DNA from 2 places in the Niveispirillum sp. CC-CTL257 genome. Region 1 is predicted to be linked to the other one. Evidence: riboswitches for the same ligand, from Rfam matches in the RefSeq annotation. Region 1 holds a riboswitch; the other holds the start of a gene.
What was found. Region 1 has a riboswitch for thiamine pyrophosphate ahead of thiO (glycine oxidase ThiO). Riboswitches for the same ligand answer to the same signal wherever they lie in the genome.

Region 2: another riboswitch for thiamine pyrophosphate. It lies ahead of ABC729_RS06530 (ABC transporter ATP-binding protein); the one in region 1 lies ahead of thiO (glycine oxidase ThiO).

The regions. Positions count from the first base shown of each region.
Region 1 covers NZ_JCAJXE010000001.1:3,462,775-3,467,795, forward strand. The annotation lists gene ABC729_RS16345 (hypothetical protein) at 1-61, shown strand, start outside; gene ABC729_RS16350 (YciI family protein) at 245-604, opposite strand; gene ABC729_RS16355 (YbbN family protein) at 712-1,158, opposite strand; gene fmt (methionyl-tRNA formyltransferase) at 1,340-2,266, opposite strand; gene def (peptide deformylase) at 2,300-2,797, opposite strand; TPP riboswitch at 3,068-3,173, shown strand; gene thiO (glycine oxidase ThiO) at 3,166-4,314, shown strand; gene thiS (sulfur carrier protein ThiS) at 4,327-4,527, shown strand; gene ABC729_RS16380 (thiazole synthase) at 4,529-5,021, shown strand, end outside.
Region 2 covers NZ_JCAJXE010000001.1:1,368,559-1,373,579, reverse strand. The annotation lists gene ABC729_RS06540 (ABC transporter substrate-binding protein) at 1-675, opposite strand, end outside; gene ABC729_RS06535 (ABC transporter permease) at 678-1,451, opposite strand; gene ABC729_RS06530 (ABC transporter ATP-binding protein) at 1,448-2,215, opposite strand; TPP riboswitch at 2,208-2,312, opposite strand; gene ABC729_RS06525 (bifunctional aminoglycoside phosphotransferase/ATP-binding protein) at 2,362-3,960, opposite strand; gene ABC729_RS06520 (phosphoenolpyruvate carboxylase) at 4,268-5,021, shown strand, end outside.

The sequences.
Region 1 (5,021 bases):
CTTCAACGTTCAGCTCCGCGCCTTCAGGGCCCGGACCGGCGCGCAGCCCAGCGGGCAGTAACCCCGGTCCGTGACCCGGCCCCATTATACCAATCCGCCTTGATACTGACCGATGGTCAGTATCAAGGCGGCCCTCAGTCGCCGGGCGCTGCCATCCGGCAGCTTGGCTTCACGGCGCACGAGCGCCGGGCTGGCAGTCGCCAGCCTCCAATCCGCCGAAGGTCAAACCTTCGGCGGATTGGTATTACATGAAATCCGATTCCTCATAGAGGGGGCGGATTTCCAGTTCGCTGGGGCCCGGCATCGGGTTGGGGCAGCGCTTGGCCCAGGCTAACGCCTCTTCCATGTCTCTCACCTGCCAGATCCAGAAACCGGCCAGCTGTTCGGACGCCGGGCCGAACGGGCCGGGCCGCACCGTGCGGTCCTCGCCATCAAAGGCAATGCGATAACCGGCGGCGGTGGGCTTCACCCCATCACCCGCCAGCATGATGCCGGCCTTGATCAGTTCCTCGTTAAAGGCACCCATGGCAGTCAGCAGTTCCATGGACGGCATCCGCGCCTGCTCGCTGTCTTCCGTGGCCTTCACGATCACCATCACGCGCATTGTCATCTCCTTGGGGTTCGCAAGCCGGGGGCAGGTCTCTTGCCTGTCCCGATAGCCCAAGGACGGGACAGGGGCCGCGATCCCGACATGACACCGCCGGAAAATTTTCAGCCCTTCACCAGGGTCAGTTTCGGGCGGCCCGACGGCGGGTGATATCCCGGCAAGGCGGCGATCTGGCCGGCGATGACATTGGTGAAATCGCCGATACCGGGCCAGCTGGTCATCTTGCCGATCAACCGCTTGCCCCGGAACACGAAGAAGACGGGGATGCCATGCAGGCTGAACCGGTTCGCCATCTCCATGTCGTCATAGACATTGTCATGCAGCCACCGCACCTCCGGCCAGATGAAGCGCGGCGGGGCGGACAGGATGGCATGTTTGGCAATGTCGCAATTGGGACAGTCGCGCCCCCACAGGAACAGGATGGTCAGCGGCGGGGCCCCCTCCTCCGCCAGCACGGCGTCCAGCGCGGCACTGGTTACCTCCTGCATGGGGAAACGCGTGAAGAAATCGGGTGGCGTGCCGGGATTGGCCGGGTTGCCTGGGTTGGACATGGGGTTTCCTCCGCCTTTGTTATCGTCGGCCCGCCAACATGTCAGGGACGGTCGGAACACCCGGCCGCCAATGGACCTTCCCCCGTCCTCTGCCAAGGGCGGGGGGAAGGTCCTTGTTTAGAAGAATTCTAGCATGGGTATGAAACCCTGGCGACAGGGACGTGGGGCCGCCCGTATCAACCTACGCTGTAATCTTTTGCCCCATCTGATGCGGGAAACCGCGCAGGAAGGCGGCACCATCGACCGGTCCCTTGCCCGCCCGCTGCACCCGGATCAGGCGCAGGGCGCCCTGACCACATGCCAGGGTGGGGGCGGCGTCTAGAAGGGTTCCCGGCTCACCCGACCCGTCCACCGCCGTCGCCTCCAGCACTTTCAGCTTCTCGCCATTGGCCAGATCGATCCAGGTGCCGGGCCAGGGGGTCAGGCCGCGCACCTGCCGGTCCAGTTCCACCGCCGGGCGGGTCAGGTCCAGCCGTCCTTCTTCCTTGGACAGCTTGGCGGCATAGGTCACGCCTGCTTCCGGCTGCGGCACGGGCGTCAGGGTGCCATCGGCGATGCCGGGCAGCGCCTGCACCATCAGGCGTGCGCCCATGGCGGCCAGCGCGTCATGCAGATCGGCGGCATTCATCCGCGCCGTGATGGGCAGCGCATCCTTCAGCAGCATGGCACCGGTATCCAGCCCGGCATCCATCTGCATGATGGTCACGCCGGTCTGTGCATCCCCGGCCAGGATCGACCGCTGGATCGGGGCCGCCCCGCGCCAGCGCGGCAGCAGGCTGGCATGGACATTGACGCAGCCCAGGCGCGGCGCATCCAGGATGGCCTGCGGCAGGATCAGACCATAGGCGGCAACGATGGCGCAATCAAGGTTCAGGGCCGCGAATTCCGCCTGTTCCTCTGCCTTGCGCAGGCTTTTCGGCGTGCGGACGGGGATGCCCAGGGCTTCTGCCCGGCGATGCACGGGGCTGGCCTGTAGCTGCTGCCCCCGACCGGCAGGGCGCGGCGGCTGGCTGTAGACGCAGACGACCTCATGCCCGGATGCAACCAGCGCATCCAGGATGGAGACGGAAAAATCCGGCGTGCCCATGAAGGCGAGACGCAGCGGCATGGGGCACCTTTCAGAAGGGGGCAGGCGGAGGCGTTACTTCTTCGCCTTGTTATACTTGCGCAGCAGCATGTTGCGCTTCAGCGACGACAGATGGTCGATGAACAGCACGCCGTTCAGGTGGTCGATCTCATGCTGGATGCAGGTGGCCAGCAGGCCGTCGGCATCCATTTCCCGCACCTCGCCGCCCCGGTCGACATAGCGCACGCGCACCATCTTGGGCCGCGTCACCTCGGCATAGATCTCCGGGATGGACAGGCAACCTTCCTGGGTGATGGCCTGCTCGTCCGACGTCCAGATCAGTTCCGGATTGACCATGGCTAGCGCGTCGCTGCGATTCTCCGACACGTCCACGACGATGACCCGTTCCAGCAGGCCGATCTGCGGTGCCGCCAGTCCGATGCCAGGGGCCTTGTACATGGTCTCCAGCATGTCATCCATCAGCGTCGCCACGCGGCCATCAACATTGGTCAAGGGCTTGCACTTCGCCTTCAGGCGGGTGTCGGGGATGGTGAGGATGGGCAGCAGCGACATGGGTGCGGGGTCCGGGCAGAAGGGGCGGGACGGGACTGTCCCCATGGGGGCAAATATGCCCAGCGCCGCCAATGGTCAAGCGCGATCCCGGCGGGGCGGAGTTGATACCGATCTGCCAAGGGTTTGACGCTTGGCAGATCGGAGGCTGGCGACCGCCAGCCCGGCGCATGAGGGAACATGAAATCTCCCTTGATCGGTTACGATCAGGGGAGATTGTTATGGCAGCGCCCATCCACTTGCATTCCGAACGTGACAGGCCCATGACATAGCGCATGGACCCTGGGGTGCCGCCTGTTCCAGAAACGGGTGGCTGAGATCACACCCATCGAACCTGATCCGGGTCATGCCGGCGAAGGGAGAAGGCGAAAATGAGTTTGCTGCACAAACCTGACAGACCGCGCGTCGCCATCATCGGCGGCGGCATCATCGGCATGGCCATCGGCTGGCGTCTGGCCCAGGCCGGGGCGTCTGTCGATATCTTCGACCGTGCCAGTGCCGGTCAGGGGGCCACACGGGCCGCCGCCGGCATGCTGGCCGCCGGGGTCGAGGCGGAGCCGGGGGAGCAGCGCCTGCTGCCGCTCTGCCTGGAAAGCCAGGCCCGCTGGCCGGGCTTCGCGGCTGAGCTGGAGGCGCTGACCGGCCTGCCCGTGGGCCTACGCAGTGAAGGGACGCTGGTCGTGGCCAGCACGCGGGACGAGGTGGAGCTGTTGCGGTCCAACTATGAGTTCCAGCGCGGGCTGGGTCTGGACCTTGTCTGGCTGTCGGGGGCGGCGGCCAAGGAGAAGGAACCCTTCCTGAACCCACGCACGGCCGCCGGCGTGTTCAGCGCCAAGGACGGGCAGGTGGATAACCGGCTGGTCGCCGCCGCGCTGCGCGTGGCGCTGGAACGCACAGGTGCCCGCCTGCATGAGGGCGTGGATGTCACAGCCCTGGATGTGCAGGGCGGACGGGTGACGGGTGTGGTCCTGGGTGAGCGTACCGTCACTGCCGATACGGTCGTGCTGGCGGCAGGGGCCTGGTCGCGCCTTGTCCCCGGACAGGCCAACCCGCCGCCCGTGCGGCCCGTGAAGGGCCAGATGATGTCGCTGGCCATGGACCCGGCAAACCCGCTGTTGTCCCATGTCGTGTGGGCGCCCAAATGTTATCTGGTGCCGCGCACCGATGGCACCCTGATCATCGGGGCGACGACAGAGGAAAAGGGCTTTGACACACAGATGACCGCAGGCGGGGTTCTGGCCCTGCTGGACGCCGCCTGGCGGGCCCTGCCGGGGGTGGAGGAACTGCCGGTAAGGGAAATGTGGGTAGGCCACCGGCCCGGCTGCCGCGACGATGCGCCCATCCTGGGGCCGGCGGCAGGTCTGGAGGGGCTGGTGCTGGCCACGGGCCACCATCGCAACGGCATCCTTCTGGCCCCCATCACCGCGGACGCCATCGCCGATCTGGTCTTGACCGGGCGTGTCGATCCGCATATCGCCCCGTTCGGGGCTGGCCGTTTCGATGCGGCGCGTGCCGCATAGGGGGAACGTGCAATGATCAGCGTGAATGGCAAGAACCTGGAACCGGACAACTACGCCCTGACCGCCGTGATGGCGGTGGAAGGGATTGATCCGGGTGCGCGCGGCATTGCCGTTGCCCTCAACGATACCGTGGTCCCGCGCGGGCGCTGGGCCGATACCATCCTTTCCCCCGGTGACCGGGTGGAAATCGTCAAGGTCCTGCAAGGTGGTTGAGATGAATGATCCGCTGAAGATCGCGGGCAAAAGCTTCCGGTCCCGGCTGTTCCTGGGTTCCGCCGGCTATCCCAACCAGCAGGTGTTCCTGGACAGTCTGGCAGCGTCAGGCGCTGAAATCCTCACCGTCTCCGTCCGCCGCTCTGACCTTACGGGCTATGGGGAGGGGCTGCTGGATCTGGTGGCGGGGAAGGTCTGGCTGCTGCCCAATACCGCCGGCTGTTCCACGGTGAAGGACGCCGTCCTGACCGCGCAACTGGCGCGCGAAGCCATGGACACCAACTGGATCAAGCTGGAACTGATCGGCGATCGGGAGACGCTGTATCCCGACGTGGAACAGCTGCTGCGCGCGGCGGATGAGCTTATGCGCGATGGGTTCGTGGTCCTGCCCTATTGCACCGACGATCCCATCGTCTGCCGCAGGCTGGCCGATGTCGGCTGTGCCGCCGTCATGCCGCTGGGGGCGCCCATCGGCACGGGCCTGGGCATTCTGA
Region 2 (5,021 bases), 2.1 Mb from region 1:
GTTGGCGTTGTTCTTGGCTGTGATGAAGATCAGTTCATCATAGGCGGGCACCCCTTCTTCTTCGGGGAAGAAGGCGCGGCCTTCCTTCTTTTCAATCGCCATCTGGTTCAGCTCGAAATTGCGATAGCCGCCGACAATGGCATCCACCTGACCCGCGAACAGGGCTGGCGACAGGGAGAAATTCACGTTGATCAGGGTCACGTCCTTCAGGGACAAGCCGTGCTTTTCCAGCATGGTACCCAGCAACGCATCCTCAAACCCGCCGACGGAGAAGCCGATCTTCTTGCCCTTCAGGTCCTTGAGGGACTTGATGGGGCCGTCCTTCAGCACGATGACGGTATTCAGCGGCGTGGCGACCAGGGTGCCGACGCGGACCACGGGCAGGCCGGCATCGACCTGCAAATGCAATTGCGGCTGATAGGAGACGGCGATATCGCCCTGACCGGCGGCGACCAGACGCGGCGGGTCGTTGGGATCGGCGGGCGCGATCATTTCCACCGCCAGACCTTCATCCTTGAAGTAGCCCTTTTCCTGCGCGACATAGAGCGGGCCATGGTCCGGGTTCACGAACCAGTCAAGCAGCACGGTCATCTTGTCCTGCGCCAGGGCGGGCAGGGTGCCTGCGGCACTGGCGGTCATGGCGGCGGCAACGGCCATCGCGCGCATCCAACGCATCTTCATTGTGTTACTTCCTTGTTCATCACGCTGTCGGGAAGCCAGGGCAGAGCCCGGCGAACGATAAGATCAACCAGCAGCCACAGGCCCACAGCTAGCAGCGCCAGAATGAAAAGGGCGGCAAAGGTCAGGTCCGTCTGTACCCGTGCGGTGGCATGCAGCATCAGATAGCCCAGCCCCGCCGACGCCCCCACCCATTCCCCCACCACGGCCCCAATGGGGGCCACGGCGGCGGCCATGCGCAGACCGGAACCGAGGGCGGGCAATGCCGCCGGCATGCGGATATGGCGCAGGATGGCCCACGGACCGGCCCCCATGGTGCGGGCCAGGTCCAGCCAGCCGGGATCGGTGCGCCGCAACCCGTCAAAGAAGCTGGCCGTCACGGGGAAGAAGATGATCAAGGTTGCCATCGCCACCTTGGACGCCAAACCGTAGCCCAGCCACAGCACCAGCAGGGGGGCGATGGCAAAGACGGGCACCGCCTGACTGGCCAGCAGCAGCGGCAGCAGCCAGCGTCGGGCAGCGGCGGATGCCGTCAGGGCGAGGGCCGCCAGCCCGCCGCACACCGTACCCAGGATCAGGCCCAGCACGATTTCCAGCAGCGTATAGCCTGCATGTTCGGCTAGCAGCGCCCAATCATCGACAAGGCGCAACGCCACCCGTTCCGGACCCGGAATTATATAATGGGGAAGGTCAGCCAGCCGCACCAGCAAAGCCCAGGCGATGATCAGACCCGCCAGGGTCACCATTCCGCGAACGAAACGAGCGCCCCTCATGCCAATCCCCCACCACGCAGGTGCCGCAGCAATTGTCCCTGCAGGGTCAGCAGGTCGGGCTGATCCGGGGGGCGCGGCGTGTCGCCCAATGGGGTCAGGGGCGGGGACAGGCGGGCGGGGCTGCCGCCCAACACCTGGACCTGATGACCCAGACGCAGCGCCTCCAGCGGGTCATGCGTGACCATGATGACGGTGCGGCCCGACAGCAGACGCGCGGCCAGATCCTGCATATCCAGGCGGGTGATGGCATCCAGGGCCGAGAATGGTTCATCCATCAGGACGATGGGCCGATCCTCGAACAGGGTGCGGGCCAGGGCCGCACGTTGCCGCATGCCGCCGGACAGGGCGTCGGGCCGGCAGCCGTGGCGGTCAGCCAGACCCACCGCGTCCAGCAGGGACATGGCGCGGTCGCGTACCTCCGGCCCCACCTTGCCGCCGCGCAGCTTTGCGCCCAGGATGACATTGTCCAGAACGCTGGCCCAGGGCAGCAGCAAATCCTGCTGTCCCATCCAGGCGAAACGGCCCTTCAAGGGCAGGCCATCATCGGCGGTGACCGTCCCCCGACCCGGCAGCAGGCCGGCGATCAGGCGCAGAAGGCTGGATTTGCCAACCCCGCTGGGACCCAGCAGACAGGTGGTCTGCCCTGCCGGTGCCACCATGTCCAGCCCGCCGAACAGCAGCCTTCCGCCAAAGCCGATGGCGGCGTCGGACAGATGGATGGCGGGGGCGGGCGGAGCGGCGGCGCGCCCCGGTACATGGGTCATGGATCACTGTCCCTACGCCGGTATCAGCCGGATCAGGTTCCAGGGGTCGTCCCGTGCAGGACCTCTCAGCCGACCATCGGCTCCCCCCAGTGAGGTGGGTCGGTTATGGCAAAGCGGGGCGGGGGCTGCAAGGCCTAGATATCGGCTCAGCGCGCGATCTGTCGCCGGGCGATGGCCGTTGTCTCATCGGCGTCACCGCTGGCGGGGATCACTTCCCATCGCATCTCGCCCAGGTCATAGGCGGCCTGTCGGCGGACAATGGCGGCGGTGGCGTCCGATGCGTCGCCCCGCCGCCGCGCCACGCGGGCCAGGGTCACGGCCTGATCGGCCACCAGCCATAGGCCGGCAAAGGCGACGCCGGCCTCCCGCGCGACCTGTTCCACCGTCTGCCGCTGCGCCGCATTGGCATAGACGGCGTCGCAGATGACGGCGTGATGCCCGTCCAGCACCAGTCCGGCGCGACCCGCCAGTTCGGCATAGGTGCGGGCGGAATGGTCGGGGCCATAGAAACGGTCGGGCAGTGCCTCTTCCTCCGCCACACCGGCCAGTAGCTTGCGCAAGGCATCGGATCGCAGGATGACGGCCCCCGGTGCCGGCCCCAGAGAGGGGGCCAGTGCGCGGGCCAGGGTGGTCTTGCCCGTACCCGACAGACCACCAATGGCCAGCAACTGTGCTGGCGGCGGCGACAGCAGGCGGTTGGCCAGCACCAGATAGGATTGTGCCTCCGCCCGCATGGCGGCGGCCTTGTCCGCGTCCCCCTGTCCGGCGGCGGCGGATGCCGTCAGATGCGCGCGGATGCCGGCCCGCACCGACATGAACAATGGCAGCAGCGACAGGCCCGACAGATCGCCCGTCAAATCCAGATAGCGGTTGAACAGGATATTGGCATGGGCGCGCAGGCGGCGATGTTCCAGATCCATCAGCAGGAAGGCCAGATCATAGAGAACATCGGTCACCGCGATCCGGTCGCCGAATTCGACGCAGTCGAAGGGCACGGGCCGCCCGTCCAGCATGACGATGTTGCGTAGATGCAGATCGCCGTGGCAGTGGCGGATATAGCCGGCATCGCGGCGGCGGTTGATCAGGTCGGCACCCGCCGCCAGCGCCGCCTCCCCCGCGCGTTCCAACCGGTCGATGGCGGCGGCATCGAACAGGGCATGCTTGCGCATCTCCCGTATGTTGGTGCGGGCCAGATCGGCCATTTCCTCGGCACCGGGCGCATTCGTCCTGGGTTCGGCGGCGTCGTGGAATTCCGCGATGATGGTGGCGAGGTCACGCATGATGGCGGGCGACAGGGTGCCCGCCGCCGCCATGCTGTCCAGCAGGGCCGATTGCGGGAACCGGCCCATGGTCACCAGATATTCCAGCACCGACGGGTCCGGCCCGCCATCGGTGGCCACCGGTGCCTGTTCAACCAGCCGCACCCGACCATCTTCACCCTGCACCAGACCGCCAACGCCGCGATAAAGGTCGGGTGCCGTCCGCCGGTTCAGGACCAGTTCCGCCTCGCACGCGTCCAGGCGTTGCGACAGGCTGGCATAGTCGAAGAAAGGGTAGGTGACGGCACGCTTCATCTTGAAGGCGCGGTCGCCGGCCATGAAGATGCGGGCGGCATGCGTGTCGATGCGATCAACGGTGCCGCCGGGCGGCAGCCCATGGGTTGACGCGTCGTCCAGCAGGGCGATGGCCCGTTGCTGGGCCCCCTCTCCGACACTCTGCGTGCTGTCCCCCGGACTGCTGTGCATGCGCAACACCCTTGTCCCAATCCAACATGTAAGCGAACGACGTTACAAGTAATCTATCGCCTGAGAAGCTGGTCTCCTTTAATCTATCGCTTCAATCCTGGGGGGCAATGCGGATCGATTATGTCCGCCATACCCCTTTCGGCGTTGACAGTTGTAACGGAATTACCGCACCCTTTGACGCTGCGCCGCAACAGAATGCGGTCATTCCGTAGAAGATGGAAGCCACCATGCCGCTGGACCCCGCCATGCCCCAAGCCGCCGCCCCGTCCGATCTGGAATTCCTGGGCACGACCACGGCCAAGGGGCGTTGCTGTCCACTAAACAGGCCCGCTTCCCGGCGCCCAAGGGCCTGGATGTGCGGGCCCTTGCGGCTGATCTGATGGCGCAGTTGGACCGGTATGGTGCCGAGGCGAAGCAGGACCCGTTTGCCAATCCCGTCATGCTGCTGGCCCTCGACATTTCCCGCCGCGTGGGTGCCGGTGAATTGTCGCCCGGCGCCCTGGAGCAGCTGATCCAGTATCTGTCGGCGGAGGGTTTCCTGGCCCGTGCCGCGCGTCTTTCCAATTATTTGGGTGAGGCATCGCCCGAAGCCAATGCCAGCCGCATGGAAGAGTTGCTGGATGTCGCCGCCGCCGGCAGCGGCGGGGAACCGTTGAGCTTTGAGGCGTTCCAGAAGCTGGTGGAGAAGGAGGTGTTCGGTATCGTTATTACCGCGCACCCAACCTTCAACCTGTCCGGCGCGCAGATGACGAGTATGGCCTGTCTGGCCACGGGCCGCGACCAGAATGGCAAGCGCCTGTCGGCGGATGCGCGCGAAAGCCTGATCCGCCAGATGGCGACGGCGGAACATGCGCCCGAAGATATGTCGCTGACCCGCGAACATGAATTGTCGCTGGACGCCATCGCCAATATCCAGATCGCCATCCGCACCCTTTACCGCGCCGTCCTGCGCGTGGGCCGCAAGCATTATCCGGAACGCTGGACCGAGCTGACGCCGCGCCTGCTGACGGTGGCAAGCTGGGTTGGCTACGATCTGGATGGCCGTTCCGATATCCGCTGGT